Regions from separate parts of the Pseudarthrobacter sp. PvP090 genome, predicted to be linked through region 1. Evidence: riboswitches for the same ligand, from Rfam matches in the RefSeq annotation. Region 1 holds a riboswitch; each other region holds the start of a gene.
The links. A riboswitch is a leader RNA that binds a small molecule or an ion and turns the genes downstream of it on or off. The one in region 1 is predicted to bind cyclic di-AMP.
Positions count from the first base shown of each region.

Region 1 (4,936 bases):
CATCAGCCGGGTGCGGCCGGGGTCAGCGTCAATCATGGAGCCGCAGGGCACCTCGGTGACGGGCGGCAGGGATCGGTGCCCCAGCGCCGCCAGGAGCGGGGCGCCAATGGTTGACAGTGCCATCATGGCCGCGAGCGGGTTGCCCGGCAGCCCGATGATGAACCTGCCGTCCGGCAGTTCGGCCAGCACGGCCGGATGGCCGGGACGCATGGCGATGCCGTCGATCAGCAACCGTCCGCCGAGTTCGGCCACGGAACGGCGCAGGTGGTCCGTCCCGGACCGACCGGTGCCGCCAGTGGTGATGACGACGTCGGCGGGCAACGGTTCAGCGCGGGACCGCGCGGGGGGCTGCGGCGCCTCGGCTGCCCCGGGTTCCCCTTCCGGGTCGGTGTCCTCCAGCGCGGTGAGCCATTCGGCGTAGCTGTCGCCGACTTTCGTTTCGCCGGCACAGATCCCGCCGAGCATTTCCACGACGCCGGCGAGCTGGGGACCGAAAGTGTCGCGCACTTCCCCCGGCCGGGGGATCCCGGCGGTGACCACTTCCGAGCCGGTGAACACCAGCCGGACCACGGCTTTGCCCAGGACCGGAAGGGTGTCGTGGCCGGCGAGGGCCGCGAGAGCCAGGTGGGCGGGGTTGAGCACGGTGCCGCCCTTGATCAGCACTTCGCCGGCGGCGGCTTCCTCCGCGGCTTTCCGGATGTGCTCGCCGTTTCGGGGCTCGCCGGGCTTCGCGCCGCCGCCAAGCTGGAGGACCGGCAGCCCGTCCTCATCGGCGGCAATAGTGCCGCTTTCGCTCCGCAGCACGGCCCTCGCTCCGGGAGGAATCAGCCCGCCCGTGACGATCGGGCTGGCCTGGTGCGGTGCCAGCCGCTGGCCGGGTTCCGCGAGGATCCACGGTCCGGTGCCGTTGACGGCCCAGCCGTCCATGGCGGACGAGGCGTAGTGCGGCATATCGACGAGCGCCTCCACATCGGCGGCGAGTGTCCGCCCCAGCGCGTCGCGAAGAACCACGGGTGCCGCGGGGATGGGGGTCGCGCAGTCGAAGGCGAGCTGCCGGGCTTCCTGCCAGGTGTGCGCGAGGTGCCGATGGGGCGCAGGCTCGTCCCCCGGGGCAGCTGTACTGCCGTGAGGGGGTGCAGGTGTCATGCTCCGGAGACTTCGTTGGCCGCGTAGTCCTTGGCCAGTTTCCGGGCGACGCCCATCGCCGCTTCCATCGAGACGGCATCCGTGGCCTGGCCGGTACCCGCGGCCAGTCCTGCCGCAAACCCGGCAATAAAGGTCGTCAACGGCGCGGCGGGGCGCACCACGGAGTGCGCCGCCACCCCGGCGAGGGCCAGGACCGCATTCACGTCAACCTCGACGTCTTCCAGTTCCAGGGCCTGAAGCAGGGCGCGGCACCAGTCTTCGAGTGTTTCATCCTGGCTTTTCACCGTTTGCCTCCAAAGTCGAGTTCAGCGCGGGAACCCCGGGCCTTCCGCCTGGTCCGTGGCTATCGCGGTGACGGCCGTCGAAGCCGCGGCCTTCAGGCGGGCCGGTCACCCCCAAGGCGGAGGCATCGTCCCAAGTATCCACGTCATCCGTAGACCCCTTGGGGACGCTGACTTCCCGCAACTCCAGCCTAGCAAGAAGGGCGAATACCGAGGCATTTTCGAGCCCGCCGCCTTGTCGGGCGTCCGCCACACAGCGTTGTAGCGCAGCTGTGCTATAAAGGCCGACGAGAGGTTGCCGGCGCCCGTCGGAAGACACAGCCATCAGCCCGTCGCCCGGAGGCGCCGCCGACGCGGCCTCCAGCAGTGCTTCGACGGCTGCGCCGGCCCGGGGCATGTCAACGGCGAGGACCAGAGTCAGGGACGCCGCCCCGGGATGCCGGGGGTCGCGGCCGCTGTACCCTTCCAGGGCGGAGAGCCCGGCGGCGACGGCGGCGGCGGGGCCGGCAAAGGCCGGCTCCTCGCGGCAGCGCAGCACACCCTCGGGCAGGGTCCCGGGGTCAGGCCCGACGACGGCGACGGCGGCAGCGCCGCGCGCGGCGTGCAGGGCATGCTCCAGGAGGGGGGCGCCGTCGTGCAGCAGCCCGGACTTGGGCACGCCGCCCAGCCGGGACGCCCGGCCCCCGGAAAGAATGACTGCATCGAAGTCCACCGGCCCAGCCTAGCGCGGTCCGGCCCTGGCGACGCAGCCGAAGCGCACCGAAGCGCGCAGTCAGGCAGCCGATTCCGGCAGGAGAAACGGGTCCCAGGCCGGCGTCGGCTTCTCGAGCTCTTTGATTTGCCAGGTCGTGCCCTTCGGCGGCGCGGGGCTGAAGCCAAGCTTCCATCCCATTTCACCCGGCGTGTGATCGCCTTTGGCGTTGTTGCACCGCAGGCAGGCAGCGACGAGGTTCTCCCAGGAATCCGCTCCGCCCCTGGATTTGGGCTGGACATGATCGATCGTGTGGGCGGCTTTGCCGCAGTAGGCGCAACGGTGTCCGTCCCGGCGGAGCACACCGCGGCGGCTCACGGCCGTGACGGTGTTGTACCGGGGCCTGATGTAGCGATTCAAAAGAATCACCGATGGCCGGCCCAGTACGTCCTGAGGACCAACCACAGGATCGTCGCCTTCCGCCACGACGCTGGCCTTCCCAGTCAGCACAAGGACAAGCGCCCGGCGGAAGGTCACAACCGCCAGCGGTTCATATCCAGCATTCAGAACGAGAGTGCGCATCCGCATACCTCTTCACGGCCGCACCCGCCAGGGGCACGAGGGCCGGCTGCCCTCTGCATGGTCGGGCTATGGATCGACAAAACAAGAGTAAACATGGAGATGCCAATTCACCGAATCTTTTTTGCCCGCCCGGCCCGTGTCCGCTGAAGTTCATGTTCCGGCAACGCAAAGGACCCCTGCCGAATGGCAGGGGTCCTTTGCGTTGCGAACAGTTGTTGTCTTAGCCGCCGACGCGGATGAAGACCGGGCCGGAGCCTACGTTGACGCTCTGCAGGGAGGTGGTTCCGCCGTTCCAGCCGCCGTGGACGGCCATGCCGTTACCGACGTAAACAGCGATGTGGGCCATGCCCGATCCGCCGTTCCGGTAGTAGGCGAGGTCGCCCGGCTGTGCCGCGGCGGCGCTCACGGTACGGCCGAGGGACAAGTAACCTGCCGGCCAGCCGTGGTAGTTGATGCCCGCAGCAGCCAGCGCATTCGTGGCGAGTGCGGTGCAGTCCTGGCCCACGCCGATCTGGGCGTAGGCGGCAGCGGCGATCGAGGCGCCCATGCCGCTGGCGACGGCCGGAGCCTTGGTGCTGGCGCCGACGCGGGTGCCTGCTGCCGTGGCGGTCTGCTGTACCTGCAAGACGGGCTTCGGGGCTTCGACGACGGGGGCCGGGGAGGTGGTGACGGCCGGCTTCTCGTAAGAGATCGCGATGGTGGACTCAGCCGAGATGGTCGCGGGGGCGGCCGACTGGACTTCGAGGGTGGAAGCGGAGGTGGACTCGCGCTGAACGTTGGCCTCGGCAGCGTTGGCTGCGATACCGCTGGTCAGGACGAGGCCGGAGGCAGCAGCGATGACTGCGGCCTGGCGACCCATGCCACCGGCGTTGTCGCCGACGGCCTTGGCAATGACGGCGAGCGAGTTGGTCTTGGTGACCTCGGCGCGGTGCCGTGCGTTTGCACGAGTAGTCATTAAGTTCTCTCTTTCGTGATCCTGGGTCCGCGCTTTTCAGGCGCGGGCTGAGGACGCTCCGGCATCTTGGGGGTACGCCGGATCGCCCCGAAATGGGTTACTTAGCGAAGGGTGTACTGCGAAGACGCGCCAAAAGCGGGAACTGCTTGCAGGTGCATGGCCTGCGGGCCGGACTCAGCAGAGATTGAGACGGCGGGGTGAGATCCATTCCGGGCGCCGGAAAGGGCAACGCGGACTTTGGATTTCAGCGGGCTCGCTAGAGCCGCGCAAGCGCGGTGACGCGCAGCATTGTGGCGTGAAGACACGAAAGTAGCCTCTCCCAATGCCTGCGAGGTGAGCTGTCGGATTCGGATGGGAGTCACCCGGCCGCGCCGCTTCCTGGGAAGCTTTGCGACTTAACCCCAAGGTCTTCTTGCGAAGACCAAAATTGGTTCCCCCGCCCCTGCCAGACGATGTCATGCGAACGGACCTTGAGCGGTGGCAGAGCTAGGCAATCCACTCAAGAGCGCCAACTTCGGAGAAGTTGGCGTAGGTCAAACGGTACAGCAGTCGGGGCCCAATGTCACATTCAGATCACGGCGTGTCACAGGAATTCGAGAGCGTCCCATCAGCTTTTTTACAGCCAGCCGGTCGGGTCGACGACTTCGCCGTTGACCATGACCTCGAAGTGCAGGTGGCAGCCCGTGGAGGCTCCGGTGGTGCCGCTCATCGCTACGACAGCGCCGCGGGAGACCTGCTGACCCACCTTGACGCTGGCGGAGGACAGGTGGTTGTACGTGGTCTCCAGGCCGTTGCCGTGGTCGATCACTACCCGGTTTCCTCCACCGTAGGGGTGCCACCCGGTGAAGGTCACGGTGCCGCTTGCGGCGGCAAGGACGCCGGTGCCGCACTGGGCAGCATAATCCTGGCCGCGGTGGAACTCCCCGGAACCGCCGGTGATGGGGCTGACGCGGTATCCGAAGGGCGACGCGGTCTTCAGCTGGTCCAGGGGCGCCGCGAGGCTGCCCGAGGAGGCTGCCCGGGTGATGGACCCGACGGACTGAGCGCTCAGCAGCTGCTTGAGCTTCCCGTCCGGGTCACCCTGGGTGGTGACGGCGGTGCGGTTAAAGTCGATTTTGGCCTCGGCTGCGGTGACATCCGGCTGGACAGCGGCCGAAACGACTCCGGCGGAGGACCCGACGTCCGTGGCCATGACGGGGCCCGTGGCGGGGACAGTGACGGTGAGGACCAGACCCGTGGCAGCCAGTGCAATGCCGGCTTTTTGCCCTACGCCGCTGGCGG
Region 1 is NZ_JBEPPO010000005.1:58,619-63,554, reverse strand. It holds gene ABIC21_RS07095 (molybdopterin molybdotransferase MoeA) at 1-1,146, opposite strand, end outside; gene ABIC21_RS07090 (DUF6457 domain-containing protein) at 1,143-1,430, opposite strand; gene mobA (molybdenum cofactor guanylyltransferase) at 1,414-2,139, opposite strand; gene ABIC21_RS07080 (HNH endonuclease) at 2,200-2,700, opposite strand; gene ABIC21_RS07075 (NlpC/P60 family protein) at 2,921-3,655, opposite strand; cyclic di-AMP (ydaO/yuaA leader) riboswitch at 3,965-4,123, opposite strand; gene ABIC21_RS07070 (M23 family metallopeptidase) at 4,272-4,936, opposite strand, start outside.

Region 2 (4,936 bases), on a different contig from region 1:
GCATGGCCCGCGACGAAGAGACCCTGGACATCATCACCTATGCGGAGCGGCTGCCCGAGGACCTCACCGACCGTCAGATCTTCGTTCTGGATCCCATGCTCGCCACCGGCGGCACGCTGCGCGAGGCCATCAAGTTCCTGTTCAAGCGCGGCGCCTCGGATGTCACCTGCATCTGCCTGCTGGCCGCGCCGGAAGGCCTCGCCAAGCTGGAAGAAGAGCTCGCCGACGCCAATGTGACGATTGTGCTCGCCTCGATCGATGAGAAGCTCAACGAGAAGTCCTACATCGTGCCCGGGCTGGGCGACGCGGGCGACCGCCTTTACGGCGTGGCCGGCTAGGCCAGCGCCCGGCGCTGACCCTGCCGTCGGCGGCCAGCTCCCTCGCGGGGGCCCAGCAAAGGAGCCCGGCCTACCGGATTAAACCGCCCGGTACTAGCCTGAGCCCCATGGACTGGAAACTTGAACTTGTCTTTGTTCCCGTGTCCGACGTGGACCGCGCCAAGGATTTTTACGTCAACAAGGTGGGCTTCAATGCCGACTTCGACGAGCGGCCCATGGAGGGCATCCGATTCGTGCAGCTGACCCCGCCGGGCTCAGGCTGCTCGATCGCCATCGGCGAGGGCCTCACGGACGCCCCGCCGGGCACCGCCCCCAGCCTGCAGCTCGTGGTCAGCGACATCCAGGCCGCCCACCGGCAGCTCAAGGACGGCGGTGTGGACGTCAGCGACGTCGATGTCCAGGACTGGGGGCATTTTGTCCACTTCGCCGATCCCGACGGCAACAAATGGGCCGTCCAGTACCTCCCCAACCGCCCCGCCGGCTAAGCGCCGCGCCTGGGGTTTAGTACCAGTTGTTGGCGTAATGGAAGTTCAGTGCGCCACACGGTGAGCCATAGCGATCCTTGACGTACTCCAGTCCCCAATTGATCTGGGTTCGGTAGTTGGTCCGGTAGTCCGCGCCCGCGCTGGCCATCTTCTCGGCCGGAAGCGACTGGACCACGCCATAGGCGCCGCTGCTCGGGTTGGTGGCGGTCGTCTTCCAGTCCGACTCCTTGGTCCAGAGCTTCGTCAGGCACGGCATCTGGCTCGGGGCCCAGCCATAGGACCCCAGCTGGCTGGCCGCATAGGCCTGCGCGCCGGCGGGGTCGTCAATGGCAACGGGGGCAGGTGCCGGCGCGGGAGCGGGCGCCGGGGCAGCGGCAGGTGCTTCGGCGGGTGCCACCTTGGCCGGCGGGGCCGGGGCGTCGCCAGTGGGGTTGGCGGCCTGGTTCGCCGTCCGGACACGTTCAAAGTCAAGCTGCGTCAGGGGAGCCGCCGTGGCTGCCTGCGTGGAGCTGCCCGCGTCGGCCTTGCGGGCGGCTGTCTCGGACGCATGTCCGGCGGCGCCTACCCCCACCAGTACCGCGCAGGCAGCAGCAACAACGGCCACGCGGCGGCCCGTCGAGCCTGCGTTCTTGGCAAACCGGGCCGCGGCTGAAGCGGGCTTTGCCGGCTCGGCGCGGTGGCGCGATAGCTGGGGGCGGGTTGAGCTTGCGGCGCCGTCAGGGCGCGATTGTGCCTTGAATTCAGTCATGACTGCCTCTCAACGCCTGCGGAGTTAGCTGTCGGGTTCGGGTGAGGTCACCCGGCCGCACGGAATCTCACGTGTCGGCTTCACCCCAGGGGCGCAATGTGCAGAAATGCCCGGGAACTCTGGGTCCCCCGCCTCTGCCTGGTCCAGCGGAATCCGGGAGGCGGCAGAGCTCGGCGTACATCCGGATATGCAGCCCTAGTGATGGCCGCACCCTAAAAACCGTACAGGAGTTCTAAGGCTAAGTCACATTTCGGTAACAGGAATCACGACGACGGCGGGGCGGCTTGCGCCCTGACCGGCGGCGACTTGTCCTCAGGCAGGCGGCGGAGCCGCCGGCAGCCGAACGGTGAATTCGGTCCGGCCGGGCACCGAGGTCACGCCGACGGTCCCGCCGTGGGCCTCGACAATCGACTGCACAATCGACAACCCCAGCCCGCTCGTTCCCTCGGCGGACGTGCTCGGGGCCGGGACAGTGGTTGTGGCGACCCCGGAGGCTGCCCCCGACGACCGCGGGGGGTGCAGCGGACGCCGCGGAAGGGCCCCACTGCCTGTTGCCGGCGTCGTGGGGGATACCGGATTCTTGCGGGAAGCGTCCGCCCGCGTGAAGCGGGCAAAGATGCGGTCCACGAACTCGGGGTCAATCCCGGGGCCGCTGTCAGTCACGGTCATCACAACATGTCCGTCCGGGAACCGCTTCACGCCGGTCACCACCGTCGTGCCGGGGCCAGTGTGCTTGCGGGCGTTGGAGAGCAGGTTGGCCAGCACCTGATGCAGTTGGGTCGCATCCCCGCGGACCACCACAGGCTCTTCCGGGAGTTCCAGGTGCCAGACCCGGTCCGGTGCCATGACCTTCTCGTCGCTGACCGTCTCGATGGCCAGCTGGGTGAGGTCCACGTCGCTGAGCTTGAGCGGCTGGCCCTCATCCAGCCGCGCGAGCAGGAGCAAGTCCTCGACGAGGGTGGTCATGCGTTCGGACTGGCTCTGCACCCGGGCCAGGGACTTCTGGCCGTCAGGGGTGAAGTGTTCGGTCATCCGCATCAGTTCGGTGTAGCCGCGGATGGCGGTCAGGGGGGTGCGCAGCTCATGCGAGGCATCCGCGACGAACTGGCGGACCTTCATCTCGCTCTTCTGCCGGGCTTCCAGTGCATTGGAGACGTTGTCGAGCATCATGTTCAGTGCATGGCCAACACTGCCCACTTCGGTTCCCGGATGCGCTGCGGACGCCGGTACCCGCACGGCAAGTCCCACTTCCCCGGCGTCGAGCGGCAGCCGGGAGACCTGCGTCGCCACCTCGGAGAGCTGGTCGAGCGGCTTCATGGTCCGGCGGATCAGCGCCGTCCCGGCCAGTCCGATGACCAGGAGTCCGCCCGTGGACACAAGCACCATGGTCCAGACCATGGTGGCCAGCGTGTTCTGCTTCTCTGCCAGCGGTAGGCCGGTCACGATCACGTCGCCGTCCGGGGTCTCGGCGGCAACCAGCCGGTAGGCTCCGGCGGACAACGTCCGGTCCACCGGTTCGCTCCACGGCGTGAGCGCCAGGAGGACTTCGTCGTCTTCATCGGTGAGGGATTCCCTGGTGGCATCCTCGGAGAGAAAACCGGCGCTGCGGACCGAATCGTCAGTGATTCTCGCGTTCAGGGTGCCGATGGCCTGTCCCCGGGCCTCCAGGGGATCGGAGCGGCCGGAGCGGCCAAACTCGCGGGCACGGGCAGCGGCCTGCGTCAGCTGGGTGTCGAGCTGCCTGGTCAGGAAGAAGTCCATCGAGGCATAGCTGACGATACCGACGGCCCCACAGATCGCGACGAGCAAGGCCATGGCGACGAGGACAAGGCGGGTGCGCAGGTGCCAGGTGGACGGGTTGCGCCAGTTGAGCCCGGCGGGGCGGATCCCGGCGGAGCGTTCAGGCACGGATCAGTCCGCCGGTTTCAGGACGTAGCCGGCGCCGCGCACCGTGTGGATCATGGGCGGGTGGCTGGCGTCGACCTTCTTGCGGAGATACGAAATGTACAGCTCCACGATGTTGGCCTGACCGCCGAAGTCGTAATCCCAGACCCGGTCAAGGATCTGGGCCTTGCTGACGACGCGTTTCGGGTTCTCCATGAGGTAGCGCAGCAGCTCGAACTGGGTGGCTGTGAGGTGCAGTTCCTCGCCCGCGCGCCGGACCTCCCTCGTGTCGATGTTCAGGACGAGGTCCCCGACGACGAGTTCGGCGGTGTCCATCGCAGCCACTCCGGATCGCTGGACCAGCCGGTGCAGACGCAGCAGCACTTCCTCCATGCTGAACGGCTTCGTCACGTAGTCATCCCCGCCCGCTGCCAGCCCGGTAATGCGGTCCTGGACGGCGTCCTTTGCTGTCAGGAACAGGGCAGGCACCTCCGGCGCGAAGGCGCGGATCCTGCCCAGCAGCTCAACGCCGTCGAAGCCGGGAAGCATCACGTCGAGCACCAGCACGTCGGGGCGGAAGTCCTTGGCAAGCTTCACCGCTTCGGGGCCGTCGGCGGCGACGGCAACAGACCATCCCGCCATGCGCAGCCCCATGCTCATGAGCTCGGAGAGACTGGGTTCGTCGTCCACGACCAGGGCGCGGATGGGGGAGCCATCCGGATGGGTGAGCTGGGGGAGATTGTTGGTCATGGAGTGCGAAGTGGCCATGGGACAACTCTCCGATCTGCCGGTTAAGTGCGGCTTTGGGGATCCTGTGCGGCGCCTGTGAATCCCAGCCTAGCGAGCTGGACATCCACGGAACTGCCCGCAGGCCCGGATTTTTTGTTGTCCTGCGGTGACCACTCTGTGGAACTCTGGACTTCCAATGCTAAGTAGGCGAAGGGTTTGCCGGTTTCGACTTACAGTGAACGATTCTGGCGGACCGGCTGTTCGCCGCGAATTAAGTTCGGCTAATGGCGCCGAACGGGCACCCATTTACTAGAACAGTTGTTATTTTATTGACGGCGCAGAATTGTGATCTGCACTACATTTCCGCGTTCTGTCTCATATCGTGGACTTTCGCGTCCATTGTTACTTGCAAGTTTTCATTGTTACGTTGCACACTTCAATTGTGAACAAGAACTCAACAGCACCTGCAGCCGCAGTTTTTTGGATCAGCGCACCCGCTGGTACCGAGAAGCACTGTTGTCGAATGCACGCCTAACTTTTACACCCCAAAGGTTTCTAGGCATTCGCCCCCAGCCCAGCGTCGGGCGCCCTCCCCAGTATTCATTGCGGGGAAAAGTAGCATTCGAGCCGCGATGACGGCCATTCACATTGAGGTAAGCAATCCATGTCAGTTGCATCCGGATACGTCCACATCTCCGTCCGTAACGCCAGCAAGGCCGGCCAGGCCTCCGGTATCCGCCAGGGCTTCGGCG
Region 2 is NZ_JBEPPO010000009.1:87,339-92,274, reverse strand. It holds gene upp (uracil phosphoribosyltransferase) at 1-338, shown strand, start outside; gene ABIC21_RS12155 (VOC family protein) at 446-823, shown strand; gene ABIC21_RS12150 (aggregation-promoting factor C-terminal-like domain-containing protein) at 840-1,571, opposite strand; cyclic di-AMP (ydaO/yuaA leader) riboswitch at 1,570-1,730, opposite strand; gene ABIC21_RS12145 (sensor histidine kinase) at 1,884-3,479, opposite strand; gene ABIC21_RS12140 (response regulator transcription factor) at 3,483-4,223, opposite strand; gene ABIC21_RS12135 (winged helix-turn-helix domain-containing protein) at 4,849-4,936, shown strand, end outside.
Region 2: it holds a riboswitch for cyclic di-AMP, as region 1 does, so the genes downstream of both, ABIC21_RS12150 (aggregation-promoting factor C-terminal-like domain-containing protein) here and ABIC21_RS07075 (NlpC/P60 family protein) in region 1, are expected to answer to the same signal.

Region 3 (3,665 bases), on a different contig from region 1:
CCATTTCCCGGAGCTGGCGGATCAGTCCGGCACTGTCCCGGGCGGGCCGGACAGCGGCGAGTGCCCGGGCCACGTCCATGACCGTCACCTGTTCTGGCTGAGCCTCGTCGGGCCCCTGATCGCCGTCCATGGAATCACGCTATCGGGCACCTGCGACAAATTCCGGCGCCGCGGCATGCGGGAGAATAGGACCCATGAGCGATGCCGGCGATTTCATGGATCTTGCGCTTCAGCGTGAGTCCTCGTGGAGGCGCGCCGAGGAAGCCGAGGCACGTCACGGCGGCGGCCACCGCTACTACGGGGCCTCGGTCGGGGCCGTGCGGGGAACGGTCCGCGATGCCCTCCGCCGCCACCCGGGAATGACGCACGATGACATCACCGCCCTCAGCTCCGAGTTGTGGGAGGTGCCCGTCTTCGAGCGGCGCCTCGCCGGCGTCGTGCTCCTGCAATCCTGCGTCCGCCTGCTGACGAACACAGACCTGACCCGGATCGAGGGCTTCGTGCGGAGCGCACGGCTGGGCGCCCTCGTCGATCCGCTCGCCATCGACGTCGTTGGCCCGCTGATCGAGGGGCTCGACGTGGTCGGCAGGGTGCGCGCGGACAGTGTCCTGGACCGGTGGGTGCGGGATCCCGACGGCTGGCTGCGCCGCGCTGCCCTGCTGTCCCCGCTCCGCGCGCTGCGTGCCGGCGCGGGCGACTGGCCCCGGTTCGTGCGCCACTCCCGCCTGGTGCTGGAATCGCCGCCCCGGCTGAGCCATGAGGGCGACGGCGACGCCCTCGCCGCCGCTGCGGTCTCCGTCGTGCTCGCCGAGACCGCCAAGCATCGGCCCGAGCTGGAATTCTGAACAGCCGACAACACGGGGCATTGTCTGTTCATTCGGTTGCAACTGTGCGGCGTTCGCCGAGGCTTTTCCATGACAATTTAGGCATCGAATTCTTTTCACGGCCTATTTTCGGGCTCCATTCCCGTCAGCGGCTATTCTTCCTTCTCAGGAAAAGTGGTTCGCGACGTAACGGGTTTAAAGGTGCACAACACCACTAGTTCCGGGGATGACGTCCGCGGTCCGTACCCGGGTATGCACGCCTTTTGGGTTCCGCCGGAGGCGCAGTAAATGTCACGGAAAAGCTTGTCTCGTGGCCGGATTAATCCACCTAAGTTCCTGCTTAGACGTCGAGCTGCGTGGCAATGTTGCCGTTCGCCGCTTATGCCGTGGCCGTCCCCTATATGCTGTACGCTTCATTTCTCCGTGGCGTCATCGAAACGACGTTTGCAATGAGTCAAAGTTCCGTCGGTGATTCGGCAGCGGACGGTCACCCGGGACCGCTGTCGGATTGGGATCGGGCTTAGTTTCCAGGCCGGCGTTCCACCACGGCATAGGCTCTTTCGTCGAAGAACTCCCAGTCGGTGATAACCATGAAACCGAGGGCGTCCACGCGGTCGTTCAGGACATGCACGTCGAAGCCCCCGTCGCGGGGCTCAGCGTCCCAGGTGAGGACATGGACTTCCCCGTTTTCCAGCACCAGCAGTTCGGTGTTGACATTGAAGTCCTCCGGCGGCTGACTGCTTAGCTGGCAGATGGCGACACAGTGCCTGGGGACGTCGGGACTGTTCATTTTTGGGCCTCCGCTTCGGGGGAACGGTGATGGCATCATCCTATGCCTGGGTCTGCGTCCCGCCAGCGTTCTGGCCCCGCGTCCGGCCAGCGCCGGGACTGCGGGTGGCGGGCCTTTCGGACGTCGGCAACCAACGTCCGCCGTGACCTCGATGTGACACTCCGTGATCATTCCGTTACCGTTGTTAGGTGCCTGTTGTTTCCGAGACGGGCTCTCCCCAGCCGATTGCCTAACTCTGCCGCGGCCTGGGGATAACTCGCAGCAACGTCCGGCAGAGACGGGGAAACCACATTTGACCCGCTGTTCTCCAGGGGTCTTGGGGTGAAGCCGCACGGCCCGCCATGATCGGGCCAGCGTGCGGCCGGGTGCCTCCCATCCGAATCCGACAGCTCACCTCGCAGGCATTGGGAGAGGCTCCTTTTAATGATTTCCAGCAATACCCGTGCGCCCAAACACGCCGCCATTCGCACCAACCGCCGCACCGTCGGCACCATCGGCCGCCAGGCTGCCGTCCTCGTTGCCGCTTCCGGAATGGTGCTCAGCGGCGCCATGGCCGCCAATGCAGCCGATGCACCGACCGAGCGTGACTCCGCCCCGGCGTCGTCCGTTGACGTCACGGGCCAGGTGTCCGCCCCGGTCCTGGCGGACTCCGCCGTCCAGATCACTTTCGAGCGCCCGGCCGTTGAGACTGCCCCGGCGCCCGTGGTCGAGGTGCCCAAGCCCGTAGCCGCTCCGGTGGCCCCGGCCCCCGCTGCCGCCGCCAAGGCGACAGTGAAGGTCCAGGCAGCACCCGCCCCCGCCGCTGCTCCGGCAGCCGGTGGGGTCAATGCCACCCTGCTGGCCGTCGCGTACGGCCAGATCGGCATCACCCAGGACTGCACCGCCATGGTGGAGAAGGCCCTGAACGCCTCCGGCATCCCGGTGGGCAACATCGGTCCGATGGCCTTCATGAAGTATGGCAAGGTCGTTGCCGCTCCCCAGCCCGGGGACATCATCGTCCAGTCCGGCCACGTCGCCATCTACGCCGGCAACGGCCAGGCAGTCAGCGGCGGCATGAACGGCGTCAACGCCACCATGACCCATCCGCTGTCCTGGCTGACCGCAACCGGTCCCGTGACGTTCGTCCGGGCCGGCTAGCAGTACCGCCACAGCACGTTGAAGGCCGGTCGATCGGTTGCCTTGGGGGCAGCGGATCACCGGCCTTCTGCGTGTCCGGTGTCCGGCTCCACCGAGTACCGAAGCAGCACCACGCCGTTGCTGAAGGTGCGGCTCTCCAGCAGCCGGAGCGGCGTCGTCGCATCCGTCTCACGGAAAAGGAGCTTGCCCCGTCCGATCAGGACCGGGTGCACATAGAGCCGGTACTCGTCGATCAGCCCGAGCCGCCTGAAAGACGCCGCCAGGTCGGCGCCGCCCAGCGCCAGATCACCGCCGGGCTGTTCCTTTAGCCTGGCCACGTCCTCTGCGACCACGTCGTGCACCACTTCGGTATTCCAGCCGGCCGACGACAGGGTCCTGGAATAGACAATTTTTGGCATGCCACGCCAGATCCCCGCGAACTCGCTCATCGCGGCAGGGCTCGACGGATCCTGGTCCGCCGTCGGCCAGAAGTCGGCCATCAGCTCATACGTGACGCGGCCGTCCAGGAAAGCGCCCATGGTCCGGAGCTCGTCGTTGAAGTGGCGGTGCAGTTCGTCGTCGACCCGGTGCCAGCTCAGATCCTGGTCCGGCCCCTCAAAGAATCCGTCCAGGGATACCTGCATCATAAAGATGACCTTGCGCATGACGGGTTCCTTCCCTTCAAATGCCGACAGGAGTCCCAGCGTACGCCGCGCCCTGCCGTCGCGGCAGGGGAAGTATGGCCCGACGCCGAGCGGCAGCATATTGCCGTTCTGTAGGTCCTCCGCCAGCGAAAGGGTCATGGGAAACAGTATCGGCAGTATCTTGCCGAAATCGCGGTTCCACGCCACGATGGGAGGACTGAAGGGCCGCAACCGGCAACATCCTGCCGAACCGAGGAGCGCCATGGGTGATGTGCTGTCGATTGGAACCAG
Region 3 is NZ_JBEPPO010000007.1:255,929-259,593, reverse strand. It holds partial or broken gene ABIC21_RS10780 (HNH endonuclease) at 1-79, opposite strand, end outside; gene ABIC21_RS10775 (DNA alkylation repair protein) at 195-845, shown strand; gene ABIC21_RS10770 (hypothetical protein) at 1,345-1,614, opposite strand; cyclic di-AMP (ydaO/yuaA leader) riboswitch at 1,865-2,032, shown strand; gene ABIC21_RS10765 (C40 family peptidase) at 2,146-2,751, shown strand; gene ABIC21_RS10760 (dihydrofolate reductase family protein) at 2,808-3,533, opposite strand; gene ABIC21_RS10755 (helix-turn-helix transcriptional regulator) at 3,637-3,665, shown strand, end outside.
Region 3: it holds a riboswitch for cyclic di-AMP, as region 1 does, so the genes downstream of both, ABIC21_RS10765 (C40 family peptidase) here and ABIC21_RS07075 (NlpC/P60 family protein) in region 1, are expected to answer to the same signal.